Regions from separate parts of the Halobacillus sp. ABR2_026 genome, predicted to be linked through region 2. Evidence: a T-box and tRNA genes for the amino acid it is inferred to sense, from the RefSeq annotation. Region 2 holds a T-box; the other holds one or more tRNA genes.
What was found. The T-box of region 2 lies ahead of leuS (leucine--tRNA ligase). A T-box ahead of a tRNA ligase gene usually reads a tRNA of that ligase, here a tRNA-Leu.
Positions count from the first base shown of each region.

Region 1: it has a tRNA-Leu gene. The T-box ahead of leuS (leucine--tRNA ligase) is inferred to sense a tRNA for this amino acid. The anticodon was not compared.

Region 1 covers NZ_JBSWTM010000001.1:352,955-359,988, reverse strand. The annotation lists rRNA gene ACXADE_RS01990 (23S ribosomal RNA) at 1-214, opposite strand, end outside; rRNA gene ACXADE_RS01985 (16S ribosomal RNA) at 385-1,949, opposite strand; tRNA gene ACXADE_RS01980 (tRNA-Ile) at 2,073-2,149, opposite strand; tRNA gene ACXADE_RS01975 (tRNA-Gly) at 2,168-2,241, opposite strand; tRNA gene ACXADE_RS01970 (tRNA-Pro) at 2,271-2,347, opposite strand; tRNA gene ACXADE_RS01965 (tRNA-Arg) at 2,352-2,428, opposite strand; tRNA gene ACXADE_RS01960 (tRNA-Leu) at 2,498-2,585, opposite strand; tRNA gene ACXADE_RS01955 (tRNA-Leu) at 2,632-2,713, opposite strand; tRNA gene ACXADE_RS01950 (tRNA-Lys) at 2,722-2,797, opposite strand; tRNA gene ACXADE_RS01945 (tRNA-Gln) at 2,903-2,977, opposite strand; tRNA gene ACXADE_RS01940 (tRNA-Asp) at 2,985-3,062, opposite strand; tRNA gene ACXADE_RS01935 (tRNA-Glu) at 3,077-3,148, opposite strand; tRNA gene ACXADE_RS01930 (tRNA-Ser) at 3,160-3,250, opposite strand; tRNA gene ACXADE_RS01925 (tRNA-Asn) at 3,255-3,329, opposite strand; gene ACXADE_RS01920 (SprT family protein) at 3,505-3,948, opposite strand; gene cmpA (cortex morphogenetic protein CmpA) at 4,019-4,129, shown strand; gene ACXADE_RS01910 (Tex family protein) at 4,174-6,378, opposite strand; gene ACXADE_RS01905 (PP2C family serine/threonine-protein phosphatase) at 6,685-7,034, opposite strand, start outside.
Region 2 covers NZ_JBSWTM010000001.1:2,854,474-2,861,507, forward strand. The annotation lists rRNA gene ACXADE_RS14795 (16S ribosomal RNA) at 1-637, opposite strand, end outside; gene ACXADE_RS14800 (rhodanese-like domain-containing protein) at 1,194-1,505, opposite strand; gene leuS (leucine--tRNA ligase) at 1,622-4,036, opposite strand; T-box leader at 4,089-4,303, opposite strand; gene mnmM (tRNA 5-(aminomethyl)-2-thiouridylate-methyltransferase MnmM) at 4,421-4,993, shown strand; gene ACXADE_RS14815 (tetraprenyl-beta-curcumene synthase family protein) at 5,009-6,085, opposite strand; gene ACXADE_RS14820 (lysophospholipase) at 6,106-6,882, opposite strand; gene ACXADE_RS14825 (gamma carbonic anhydrase) at 6,942-7,034, shown strand, end outside.

The sequences.
Region 1 (7,034 bases), 2.5 Mb from region 2:
CCGGGTACTTAGATGTTTCAGTTCCCCGGGTGTGCCTTCCTATACCTATGTATTCAGTATAGGATGCTGTCCCATTACGAACAGCGGGTTTCCCCATTCGGAAATCTCCGGGTCAAAGCCTACTTACGGCTCGCCGGAGCATATCGGTGTTAGTCCCGTCCTTCATCGGCTCCTAGTACCAAGGCATCCACCGTGCGCCCTTATTCACTTAACTATCTTCGTGAAAAGACGTTTACAATTTCAATTAGATGTCTTGTCATCAATTGCCTCATCGTTAGATGAAACAATGATTCCTTATCCAGTTTTCAAGGTTCACAAGTTGAAAGATCGTTTGATCTCTCAAAACTGAACAACCAACACAGTACGTTTCCGTAATATCCTTAGAAAGGAGGTGATCCAGCCGCACCTTCCGATACGGCTACCTTGTTACGACTTCACCCCAATCATTGGCCCCACCTTCGGCGGCTGGCTCCATAAAGGTTACCTCACCGACTTCGGGTGTTGCCAACTCTCGTGGTGTGACGGGCGGTGTGTACAAGGCCCGGGAACGTATTCACCGCGGCATGCTGATCCGCGATTACTAGCGATTCCGGCTTCATGCAGGCGAGTTGCAGCCTGCAATCCGAACTGAGAATGGTTTTATGGGATTTGCTACACCTCGCGGCTTCGCTGCCCTTTGTACCATCCATTGTAGCACGTGTGTAGCCCAGGTCATAAGGGGCATGATGATTTGACGTCATCCCCGCCTTCCTCCGGTTTGTCACCGGCAGTCACCTTAGAGTGCCCAACTGAATGCTGGCAACTAAGATTAGGGGTTGCGCTCGTTGCGGGACTTAACCCAACATCTCACGACACGAGCTGACGACAACCATGCACCACCTGTCACTTGGTCCCCGAAGGGAAATCCCTATCTCTAGGGAGGTCCAAGGATGTCAAGACCTGGTAAGGTTCTTCGCGTTGCTTCGAATTAAACCACATGCTCCACCGCTTGTGCGGGCCCCCGTCAATTCCTTTGAGTTTCAGCCTTGCGGCCGTACTCCCCAGGCGGAGTGCTTAATGCGTTAACTTCAGCACTAAGGGGTGGAAGCCCCCTAACACCTAGCACTCATCGTTTACGGCGTGGACTACCAGGGTATCTAATCCTGTTTGCTACCCACGCTTTCGCACCTCAGCGTCAGAAACAGACCAGAGAGTCGCCTTCGCCACTGGTGTTCCTCCACATATCTACGCATTTCACCGCTACACGTGGAATTCCACTCTCCTCTTCTGTCCTCAAGTTCCCCAGTTTCCAATGACCCTCCACGGTTGAGCCGTGGGCTTTCACATCAGACTTAAGGAACCGCCTGCGCGCGCTTTACGCCCAATAATTCCGGACAACGCTTGCCCCCTACGTATTACCGCGGCTGCTGGCACGTAGTTAGCCGGGGCTTCCTCGTTAGGTACCGTCAAGGTACCGCTCTATTCGCACGGTACTTGTTCTTCCCTAACAACAGAACTTTACGATCCGAAGACCTTCATCGTTCACGCGGCGTTGCTCCGTCAGACTTTCGTCCATTGCGGAAGATTCCCTACTGCTGCCTCCCGTAGGAGTCTGGGCCGTGTCTCAGTCCCAGTGTGGCCGATCACCCTCTCAGGTCGGCTACGCATCGTCGCCTTGGTGAGCCGTTACCTCACCAACTAGCTAATGCGCCGCGGGCCCATCTGTAAGTGATAGCGAGAAGCCATCTTTCAACTTTCCTTCATGCGAAAGAAAGTATTACCCGGCATTAGCCCCGGTTTCCCGGGGTTATTCCGATCTTACAGGCAGGTTGCCCACGTGTTACTCACCCGTCCGCCGCTCGTTCCACGAGCTTCACCCCGGAGGGATCCGCTCGCTTCCCGCGCTCGACTTGCATGTATTAGGCACGCCGCCAGCGTTCGTCCTGAGCCAGGATCAAACTCTCCATAAAAGTTAAGTTTGACTTGCTCATTTGCACACCGAATGTGCTTTGTTTCAAATCTCTTCTATAAAAGAAGAAATGTTTTGACGTACTGGTTGGTTCGTTCAGTTTTCAAAGATCAAAAGTGAATCATGGTGGGCCTGAGTGGACTTGAACCACCGACCTCACGCTTATCAGGCGTGCGCTCTAACCAACTGAGCTACAGGCCCCGATGACATTCAATAAAATGGAGCGGGTGAAGGGAATCGAACCCTCATCATCAGCTTGGAAGGCTGAGGTTTTACCACTAAACTACACCCGCAAGTGTATCATGTTGTTTTAGCATTTCGATGGTCGGGAAGACAGGATTCGAACCTGCGACCCCTTGGTCCCAAACCAAGTGCTCTACCAAGCTGAGCTACTTCCCGTTGATGGCGCGCCCGAGAGGAGTCGAACCCCTAACCTTCTGATCCGTAGTCAGACGCTCTATCCAATTGAGCTACGGGCGCATTAAAAAAGCGACATTGATTATCTTATCATTTATTGTGTTTTGACGCAAGAACTTTTTTGAAAAAGTTTGGTGCGGCCGAGAGGACTTGAACCTCCACGGGATTACCTCCCACTAGGCCCTCAACCTAGCGCGTCTGCCGATTCCGCCACGACCGCAAAATTGCTAAATAACAATGGGATGCTGATCATGATAATTGGATAATGCGGGTGGAGGGACTTGAACCCCCACGCCGTGAAGCACTAGATCCTAAATCTAGCGTGTCTGCCAATTCCACCACACCCGCATAATAAATGGTGAGCCATGAAGGATTCGAACCTTCGACCCTCTGATTAAAAGTCAGATGCTCTACCAGCTGAGCTAATGGCTCCTTAAAAGGAATCTGTAACACTCAATGATCGTGATGTTTTTTAAAAGCACAAGAAACATCATATAATGTATTCATCTTTTTGTCAACCTTTTTTTCAAAGAAAAATGGCTGGGCCAGCTGGATTCGAACCAGCGCATGACGGTACCAAAAACCGTTGCCTTACCGCTTGGCTATGGCCCAAAAAGAGTGGCGGTCCGGACGGGACTCGAACCCGCGACCTCCTGCGTGACAGGCAGGCATCTCTAACCAACTGAACTACCGGACCTATGTATTGAAAAGTGACCCGTACGGGATTCGAACCCGTGTTACCGCCGTGAAAGGGCGGTGTCTTAACCACTTGACCAACGGGCCAATAAAGAGAATGGCGGAGAAGGAGGGATTTGAACCCTCGCGCCGCTTACGCGACCTACACCCTTAGCAGGGGCGCCTCTTCAGCCACTTGAGTACTTCTCCATAATGGCTCCAACGGTAGGATTCGAACCTACGACCGATCGGTTAACAGCCGATTGCTCTACCACTGAGCTACGTTGGAATAATGTATATTGTCTGCTGTTGTTTATCAGCGACGTTTTATATCTTATAACATCCTGCATTCAATGTCAAACCTTTTTTTCAATGAAATTTCAATGTAATTCATGAGTGAATGGCTTGTTTTTTTGAGGACTTAACTAATTTAACATGTGCATAATCTTTCGTCAATGGAAAATTTACTTCTTTTTAATCTTCCCTTTACATTTTCCACAGCCGAATTTTCTAGTATCCACTTTCCTTTTCCTTTTGTATGTCTGCCCGCATTTTGTACAAACATAATGGTGAAACTTTTCTTGTGAGGTGGAAGGAAGTGGTGAGCAATGTCTCGGAGATCCTGTCTTTTTCATTAGTGCTTTGAATTCAGGATCGCGGTGCCCAAAACCTTTTCCTTCTATATGAAGGTGATAGTGGCAAAGCTCATGTTTAATGATGCCTTCCAATTCGACACCATTTAATTCTACACTATATTTCGGATTGATTTCAATCACTTTTTTAGAAGGAATGTATCGGCCTCCTGTCGTCCTTAGACGAGAGTTGAAGTATACATCATGTACAAATGGTTTGTCAAAATATTCTTCTGAGAGTTTATGAGTCCATTGCTGCAATTCTTCATCTGTCATAGGAACACCTCCCTTGTCCTGTGCATACTCTACCACAAGTATGACTTGAATATAAAGGAGCTGAACTTTCATGCCATCATGGTTAATGAAACAAATGACACGAGCATTCTTGAACAAAGACAAATATCAAATCAAAATGCTGAACCAATGCTGGTACTATTATCAACACCTGCATAAATAAAAACCACCCGGAAAGATAGGCTCTCCAGGCAGTTGCTTTTTTTCTTATCCATTGTTAACCATAGTCAAGGCAATTCTCTGCTTCTGTACATCTACTTGATCTACCCAAACGGTCACCACATCCCCAACAGACACTACGTCCATTGGATGTTTCACGTATTTATTTGCAAGCTTCGAAATATGAACAAGCCCATCCTGCTTCACGCCAATATCTACAAACGCTCCAAAATCTACAACATTCCGAACCGTCCCTTCCAACTCCATTCCCTGTTCAAGATCTTCCATTGAAAGAACATTGGTTTTCAATAATGGCTTCGGCAAATCATCCCTTGGGTCTCTTCCGGGCTGAGCCAATGATTTCATAATGTCCTGAAGCGTCAATTCTCCTATTCCCAATTGTTCGGCTACAGAAGAGACATCCTTCGTCTTCAGTTCCTCAGCTAAACGCTCCGTCCCGATGTCCGAAGTCGTAAACCCAAGCATCTTCAACAGCTCCCGGGTTGCTTTATATGTTTCCGGGTGGATCGGAGTCCGGTCGAGTGGCTCCTTCCCGTCTAAAATCCGAAGGAAGCCGATACTTTGTTCGAACGTTTTCGCCCCCAGTCGCGGGATGTCTTTAAGTTCAGTTCGTTTAGTGAATTTCCCTAACTCCTCCCTTTTTTTCACCACATTGTTCGCAACGGTTTTGCTAAGTCCCGATACATATTGCAGCAGTGAGGACGAAGCTGTGTTCACATTGACACCGACTTGGTTTACAGTAGTCTCCACGACAAAGGAGAGGGAGCCGTTCAGCTTTTTCTGCGTGACATCATGCTGGTATTGCCCCACTCCGATAGATTTAGGGTCGATTTTCACCAGTTCTGCCAATGGATCTTGAACCCGGCGGGCAATGGAAACCGCACTACGTTCTTCCACTTGAAAATCAGGAAACTCTTCACGCGCTAATTTTGAAGCAGAGTAAACACTGGCTCCCGCTTCATTGACGATCATGTAAGAAGCATCCAATTGATGTTTTTGAATCATATCAGCTATAAATTGTTCCGTTTCTCTTGATGCCGTCCCGTTTCCGATCGCCATCAGTTCAATGTCATACTTTTTCATAAAGGAAAGAATTTTCTTTTCGGCTCCCGCTGTATCATTTCGAGGGGCCGTTGGGTATATGACCCCGATATCAAGGACCTTCCCCGTTTCATCTACTACCGCAAGTTTACATCCCGTACGGTAAGCGGGATCCACCCCAAGCACCACTTTTCCTTTTAGTGGGGGCTGCAGGAGGAGGTTCCGGAGGTTGCTGGAGAACACTTCAATGGCCTGTTCCTCCGCCTGTTCTGATAAGGAACCACGGATTTCTCTTTCCACAGAAGGCTGGATCAATCGTTTGTAACTATCCTGAATAGCCTCTTCAAGAATGGCACGGAGCTTGCCTGTCGTTTGACGGTTGATCACGCTCCGCTCCAAGTATTGCACGATAGCATCTTCAGGAGGCTGTACACCGACTTTAAGCACCTCTTCTTTTTCACCCCGGTTCAAGGCCAGGACCCGGTGGGATGCGATTGAACGGACAGGTTCCTGATAATCATAATACATTTCGAAAATACCTTTTTCGTCTTGGTCCGCTTTCTTTGTTGAAGAGACAATGACCCCTTTGTCATGGGTCTGCTTCCTAATTTTCTCTCTGTATGTAGGATCATCGGATATCCATTCAGCGATAATATCATTGACTCCAGCTTTTACATCTTCCTCAGCCTTCAGCTCGTATTCTTCGGAAAAGTAACGCTCCGCTTCCTTACTGAAGTTAATATTTCGCTGTTCCCAAACCTGTACGGCGAGAGGTTCTAAACCTTTTTCTTTGGCTACTGTCGCACGTGTTCGCCGCTTTTGTTTATACGGACGATACAAGTCCTCCACCCGCTGCAGTTTTTCTGCCGATTCAATCTCGCGACGCAGGTCGTCTGTCAGTTTGCCTTGTTCTTCGATGAGGCGGATGACTTCTTCCTTCCGCTGCACGAGGTTTGTGACATAATTCCATTGGTCTTCGACATCTTTGATTTGTACTTCATCTAATCCGCCAGTCATCTCTTTCCGATAACGGGCGATAAAAGGAACAGTATTCCCTTCTTCAAGCAGGTCGATCACTTGTTTGACCGTCTGATCTTTCACTTTTGTCTGTTTAGCTACGAGTTTCATCAACTCGTTCTTTTGATTGGTTTCACTCAAAAAAATGACCTCCTTCAATGACGTCTTGTTCATTGTATCAAATTATAGACAAGAATACTCGGGGCCTCTCCCCTTGCCCGTCCGGTACAGAAATAGTCCCGCTTGGTAGCTGGTACGTAAAAAAAGTATTGTACCCGGTACCATTACCTAATGCTTAAATACCTGGTATAAGGGGCGATCCATAAACAAACCTTTTTAAACCTGACACCAGATTTCCGGAATGCGGTACCAGGTACGAGAAATTCACAAAAGGTACGTGGTACCGAATACGATCAAAGGGGGCCAAGTACGAGTAACAATAAAACCCCCCATTCCACCTTACGGCTTGAATGGAGGGTTTTAATTATAGGCCATAGCAATTAATGTCGTATCATCATCACGGGTATCGCCGTACATTTGCTTGTAATCCTGGGTGATCTGCTCAACATCTTTGGATTGGGTAAGCTTTGAAGATAAGCGTCGATCATTGACCCCGTCTGAGAACATAAGGAATATCATCCCTTTTTGTACTGTCCCATGGGTCACTCGAAGTGAGCGTGGGAACCCTGAGAGATAACCGGCTAACGGAATGTTCCGTTTCCGCTCCCCACCCGGGTCGATCGTAATGATCCCGATATTTCCGATGGATGAATAGGAATAAGTTTGAGCGTTATAATCGATTCTCAAAATCCCGAGAACGACCCCGCGCT
Region 2 (7,034 bases):
GTGGGCTTTCACATCAGACTTAAGGAACCGCCTGCGCGCGCTTTACGCCCAATAATTCCGGACAACGCTTGCCCCCTACGTATTACCGCGGCTGCTGGCACGTAGTTAGCCGGGGCTTCCTCGTTAGGTACCGTCAAGGTACCGCTCTATTCGCACGGTACTTGTTCTTCCCTAACAACAGAACTTTACGATCCGAAGACCTTCATCGTTCACGCGGCGTTGCTCCGTCAGACTTTCGTCCATTGCGGAAGATTCCCTACTGCTGCCTCCCGTAGGAGTCTGGGCCGTGTCTCAGTCCCAGTGTGGCCGATCACCCTCTCAGGTCGGCTACGCATCGTCGCCTTGGTGAGCCGTTACCTCACCAACTAGCTAATGCGCCGCGGGCCCATCTGTAAGTGATAGCGAGAAGCCATCTTTCAACTTTCCTTCATGCGAAAGAAAGTATTACCCGGCATTAGCCCCGGTTTCCCGGGGTTATTCCGATCTTACAGGCAGGTTGCCCACGTGTTACTCACCCGTCCGCCGCTCGTTCCACGAGCTTCACCCCGAAGGGATCCGCTCGCTTCCCGCGCTCGACTTGCATGTATTAGGCACGCCGCCAGCGTTCGTCCTGAGCCAGGATCAAACTCTCCATAAAAGTTAAGTTTGACTTGCTCATTTGCACACCGAATGTGCTTTGTTTCAAATCTCTTCTATAAAAGAAGAAATGTTTTGACGTACTGGTTGGTTCGTTCAGTTTTCAAAGATCAAATACTGCCTCACCCGACAGTAATCAAATTCTAGCATAGTTGACTGTGTATCGTCAATAACTTTCATAGAATTTGTTGAAATAAATCTTTTAATAAGATGTTTTGTGTGCTTTCAATTAAGCAACGTTATCTATATTACAACGTCTCTCTTCATTCGTCAATAGTTTCATAGATTTTTTCGCGAAATACAAAATAAACCTTAACGCTCCCTTAGGTGAAATAAAAAAAGGAGTTCCTTCCATCTCTTTGGGAAGAAACCCCATTTCTCTTTATACTAAGCTCTGGGTGAATTGAAAACTTTTGTTCATCTGTTGCTAAGAGAAAACCTGATGATATCGTTGCATGATTAGCAGGGGCCGTTATAAAAGATTCGATGTGCACACGGATGAATCCTCAGCCGTTCTCCCTGAAGCTTTTAAGTAAACCCCTGTCATAAGGAGGAAGTTAAAAAACCAATTCCCCTTTCCATTTCAACATGCCGCCCTCCATATTCAGGACATTCGCAAAGCCTCTTTCCTTCATGAATTCAGCTGCATTCATACTGCGGCGGCCGGAACGGCAGATCATAACATACTCCTGTTCCTTAGGAAGATTTTCTACGCTCTCAGGTATATCACCAAGTCGTATATGTTTGGCAGTAGGGATCATTCCTTGCGAAACCTCTTCATCTTCTCTTACATCAATGACAGTGATGTCCTCATTATTATTGATTTTTTCTTCTACTTGTTGAGGTGTAATTTCTTTAATTGTGGTCATTTTATCCCTCCATTAGAATGATTTCTATCTTCATTTTATTTTAGTATTAGCTAAAATCAAACACGAAAGCTTATAAAATTAGGAAAGCACCCTGATATCAGAGTGCTTTGCCATTATTAATTCGCTACAATATTTACAAGCTTTCCGGGAACAGCAATCACTTTACGGATGGTTTTCCCTTCGAGCCACTGTTTAACATCTTCGTTCTCAAGCGCCTGCTTTTCTAAATCTTCTTTGGAAGATTCTTTATTCACCAACATTTTTGCCCGTACTTTCCCCATTACCTGTACAACGATTTCCACTTCATCTTCTTCGAGCTTCGATTCGTCGAACTGCGGCCAGGATTGGTAGCTGATGGTTTCTTTATGACCAAGCTTCTCCCACAACTCTTCTGCAAGGTGCGGGGCAACAGGAGATAGGAGTTTAACAAACCCTTCTACGTATTGTTTCGGAAGAACATCTGCTTTGTATCCATCATTGATGAAGACCATCATTTGAGAAATACCTGTATTGAAACGAAGTTCTTCAAAATTCTCTGTAACTTTTTTGACGGTTTCATGATAGACCTTCTCCAATGTCGCATCATCTGAGCCCTCTTGAATCGCTTCAGATAATACACCTTCCGTCACAAATAACCGCCATACACGATCCAGGAAGCGACGAGCGCCGTCCAGGCCATTTGTGGACCACGCAACAGACGCATCCAGTGGTCCCATGAACATTTCGTAAAGTCTCAAGGTATCTGCCCCGTGAGAATAAACGATGTCATCCGGATTCACAACATTCCCTTTAGACTTACTCATCTTTTCATTATTTTCGCCAAGGATCATTCCTTGGTTAAATAATTTTTGGAAAGGTTCCTTTGTCGGTACAACCCCTGCATCATAAAGGACTTTATGCCAGAAACGGGCATATAGAAGGTGAAGGACAGCATGTTCAGCACCACCAATATACACATCAACCGGGAGCCACTTCTTCAATGCTTCATAATCAGCAAATGTGTCTGGGTTTCCTGCATCGATGTAACGAAGGTAATACCAACAGCTTCCTGCCCACTGCGGCATTGTGTTGGTTTCTCTGCGTCCCTTCATACCTGTTTCCGGATCAACGACATTCACCCACTCATCGATGTTAGCCAGCGGGGATTCTCCCGTACCCGAAGGCTTAATCTCCGTTGTCTTCGGGAGTTGGACAGGCAGATCTTCTTCTTTAACCGGAGCGATCGTACCATCTTCCCAATGGATGACAGGAATCGGCTCTCCCCAATAACGCTGTCGGCTGAAGAGCCAGTCGCGCAGACGGTAGGTCGTTTGTTTCTTCCCCTTACCGTTAGTTTCGAGCCATTCAATGGCCTTATCGATCGCTTCATCTTTTCCAAGACCATCCAAGAAATCGGAGTTGATGTGAGGACCATCTTCTGTAAAGGCTTCTTTCTCCACATCTCCTCCGTCGACGACAGGAATGATAGGAAGACTAAACTGCTGTGCAAACTCAAAGTCTCTTTCGTCGTGAGCTGGAACGGCCATGATTGCTCCGCTTCCATAACTCATGAGTACGTAGTCTGCCACCCATATCGGCAGTTTTTCACCATTGATCGGATTAATCGCATAGGCACCTGTAAACACGCCGGATTTATCTTTAGCTAAATCTGTCCGTTCCAGATCACTTTTATTTTGAGCCTTCTCGGTGTAAGCACGAACGGCTTCCTGTTGTTCTGCTGTTACGACTTTTTCCACGAGGGGATGCTCGGGCGCAAGAACTGCGTACGTAGCACCGAACAATGTATCCGGTCGGGTTGTGAACACATCAAATGAGCGATCAGTATCTGCGATTTCAAAAGTTACTTCTGCCCCTTCTGATTTCCCGATCCAATTTCGCTGCATATCTTTAATGCTCTCCGGCCAATCCAAATCTTCCAAGTCTTCCAAAAGGCGATCGGCGTATGCTGTAATTTTAAGCATCCACTGTTTCATCGGACGTCTTTCGACAGGATGGTCTCCTCTTTCACTGCGACCATCAATGACTTCCTCATTAGCCAAAACAGTACCTAAAGCTGGGCACCAGTTCACGGCAACTTCATCAATATAGGCAAGACCTTTTTCATAAAGCTTCAAGAAGATCCATTGGGTCCACTTATAGTAATCAGGATCTGTTGTATTCACTTCCCGGTCCCAGTCATAAGAAAAACCTAGTTCCTGGATTTGGCGGCGGAACGTATCAATATTTTGTTTTGTAAATTCTTCCGGGTCATTCCCCGTGTCAAGCGCATACTGTTCAGCCGGAAGACCGAACGCATCCCAACCGATCGGATGCAGGACTTCATACCCCTGCATTCGCTTCATACGGGAAAGGATATCTGTAGCCGTGTATCCTTCCGGGTGACCGACGTGCAGACCTGCTCCTGATGGATATGGAAACATATCCAGTGCGTAAAATTTCTTCTTGTCAGAATAACTGTCTGTTTTGAAAGTTTTCTCTTCCAGCCAGTGCTTCTGCCATTTCTTTTCAATGGTTTTATGATCAAAAGCCATTTCCTTACCTCCTCATAATCTCTCTACAAAATATAAAAAGCCCCTCATCCCAACATGGGACGAGAGGCTTGATTCCCGCGGTACCACCCAAATTAACACATACGTGTTCAACTTGATATCGATAACGGCGATCTCACCGGCGGAAACTACTTCTGTTCACTTCCGCGACATCCAAGGTGAGTTCATGACCTCCAAGGACAGCTTGCACCACCCGCTGTCTCTCTACTGCTTGGAAGAATCACTACTACTCCTTTTCAACGTCAGAGTATTATAACCGTATATTAATGAATGAAACGTGCTTTGTCAAGCAGCACAGAGGTGATCCACATGACAGGATGGTTCATGCTACAATAATCAAAGAACAAGACATATGGAGGCTTCACTATGACGATTGAAAGAATTTTAGACTATGCACATACTTTGATAAAAAGAGCGGTTGCCCCCGGTGATGCAGTCATCGACGGCACATGCGGGAACGGACACGATACGGCCTTTTTAGCAGGACTCGTTGGCTCAGAAGGGCGCGTCTACGCCTTTGATGTCCAAGAGAAGGCCATTGAAAACACTCATCAGCGTTTATTGGATCAAGGATATGACAAGCAGACGACCCTGATCCATGATTCTCATGAGCACATTCAAGATTACCTGCAAGAAGAACATGAAACGAACATTGCAGGGGCCTTATACAACCTCGGTTATCTACCTGGCAGTGATAAAAGTGTCGTCACTCAAGCGGGTGGGACAATCCAGTCTGTGCAAAACGTCCTGACCTCCTTGAAAAAAGGTGGTCTCATCGTTCTTGTTGTCTATCACGGACACCCTGGAGGCGCCGAAGAAAAAGAAGCCCTGATGGAATACGTGACACAACTAAACTCCCAAAAATACCAAGTCCTGCACTACGGATTCCTGAATAAGAAGAGCACTCCACCATTCATTTTAGCTATCGAAAGAATTTAAAAAAAGCCTGGTCCGCTACAATTCGCGGCCAGGCTTTAATTTATGATACATTTTGGTATTAAAATAGAAGAAAGTCGCTTTCCTTCCACTCACTTTCAGCATTTCCTTTACAAAGCTCTTCGCATTGGAAAGCCTGCCCACCTTCCTGTCAGCAAGATACATCCCGACTAAACCTTCGTGGATCATTTGATGGAAAGAAGCATCAGGTAGTCGCTGAATTTCTTCATGTGTCCTTTTTACGAAATATCGGAAACGTGTCTTCATGTCCTCATCATGATCGTAGTAGGCGCAAAAATTCAAATCCCCTTCTTTTTCATCCTCTTCTTGGTCAATGTAATAATCAAGCAGAATATGTAACCCCTGCATGTACGGAAAATAACTTCGGACGATTTGGTCGGATAAAGCCATATCCATACGACCACTCAATGTGTAGGAGATCAGGCAGAAAATCCCTAAAGTAGATCCTGTGCAAGCAGAGAATTCATACCAGCTAAGTTCGGGCCATTCTTTTTGATAACGCGTGAACCAACGTTGCAGCCTGGGGATTCTCTCATTTTCGATAACATGCTTATGTACTTGCAGGTCTCCATACAGTTCACCGAGCTTCAACGCTTGCGCCTGGACGGTCGAATAGTTCGAAGCTTCTGCGAGTACCTCCTGGCAAGTAGCCACAAGTTGGTGGAGGTAACCCCCATCATCTTTTTCTTCCCGGTACTGATAATAATCCTGCAATGGGTTGCCGGGAGTTAAAGCATCAATCATTGATTCATGAAGCATACGAAAATCTTCAGGGTCCATCGAAGTACTTCGATCGCAAAGATTGTCTAAATAATCACTGATGGTCTGATAAGCTACAATAAAACGGATGGCCTGTTTATCTTTCGTCCCCGACAGGACAGAATAAATGGACCCACCCTCACAATGGAATGTCTTTTCCTCAATACTCGTTAAGGCTTGATTTCTCAGCTCTTCGTCAGGAATTGCTTTGGCACGTTCAATCCAATGCGATAATTCACGATGAACAGCGGGAAAGACATGACGATACACTTGATACATCAAAAGGATAGCGTTGGTAGGAACGGCTCGTTTCAAAAGAAATCCTCCTTACAGTCTTACGTTAAGTGATCCTCTAAAAAAGACAGCGTATGTTGATAAACTTCCTTCCACTCAGGTTCATTGTAGATCTCGTGGTAGAGCCCCGGCCACTGTTTATACCTTTTCTCCTTCACTTGTAAACGATCGAACCACTCAGCTGTCTTCTCAATCTTCACCATGTAATCCTCTTCTGCCTGCATCATTAACAACGGGACATCAGGGTATTTGGGAAGATCTGCAAATGCTTCTCTGGTCGCTTTCTGGAACTCGCGGTACCACCGTACGGAAACTTTATCAACGATCATAGGATCCTGATTAAACTCTATAATCTTGTCCTTATTACGTGTAATGTATTCAGGGTCCTGCGGGGCTTTTATTCGTAAAGATGGAAAAAAAGTATTCAATAAATAAGAGATAACCTCCAACGGGATACTTGCTTTTTTGAGAAGTCCTAGAGCGGGAGAGGATAAGACCACCCCATCCACACCCAATCGGGCCGTTTCCATCGCTCTGACAACAGCAAGTCCTCCCATGCTATGACCGATGACGAATACTTTTTTTGTGGGATCCGCCTGATGGATCCAGTTTTTTATCGTATCCACATAATCTCCAAAAGACCGTATATGTCCCCTCTTACCAGAAGAACTCCCTTGGCCGGGCAGATCACCGTAAATGACAGAAAAACCATCATTATGAAATTGTTCAGCTAATCCATGATACCGACCGGAATGTTCAAAAGCACCATGAACAATAACAATGGTTGCCCGGTCATGAGCGGCTTCTAGTTTCTTCACAGCATCCCCCTCATTCCTTCTGCTATACTATCATTAGATATATTATAAGGGGGTTCTTCATGATTTGCGAATATAAAGGAAAAACACCGGCCATTCATCCAACTGCTTATATCGCTGGAGATTCGGTGATTACAGGGGATGTAACGATTAGT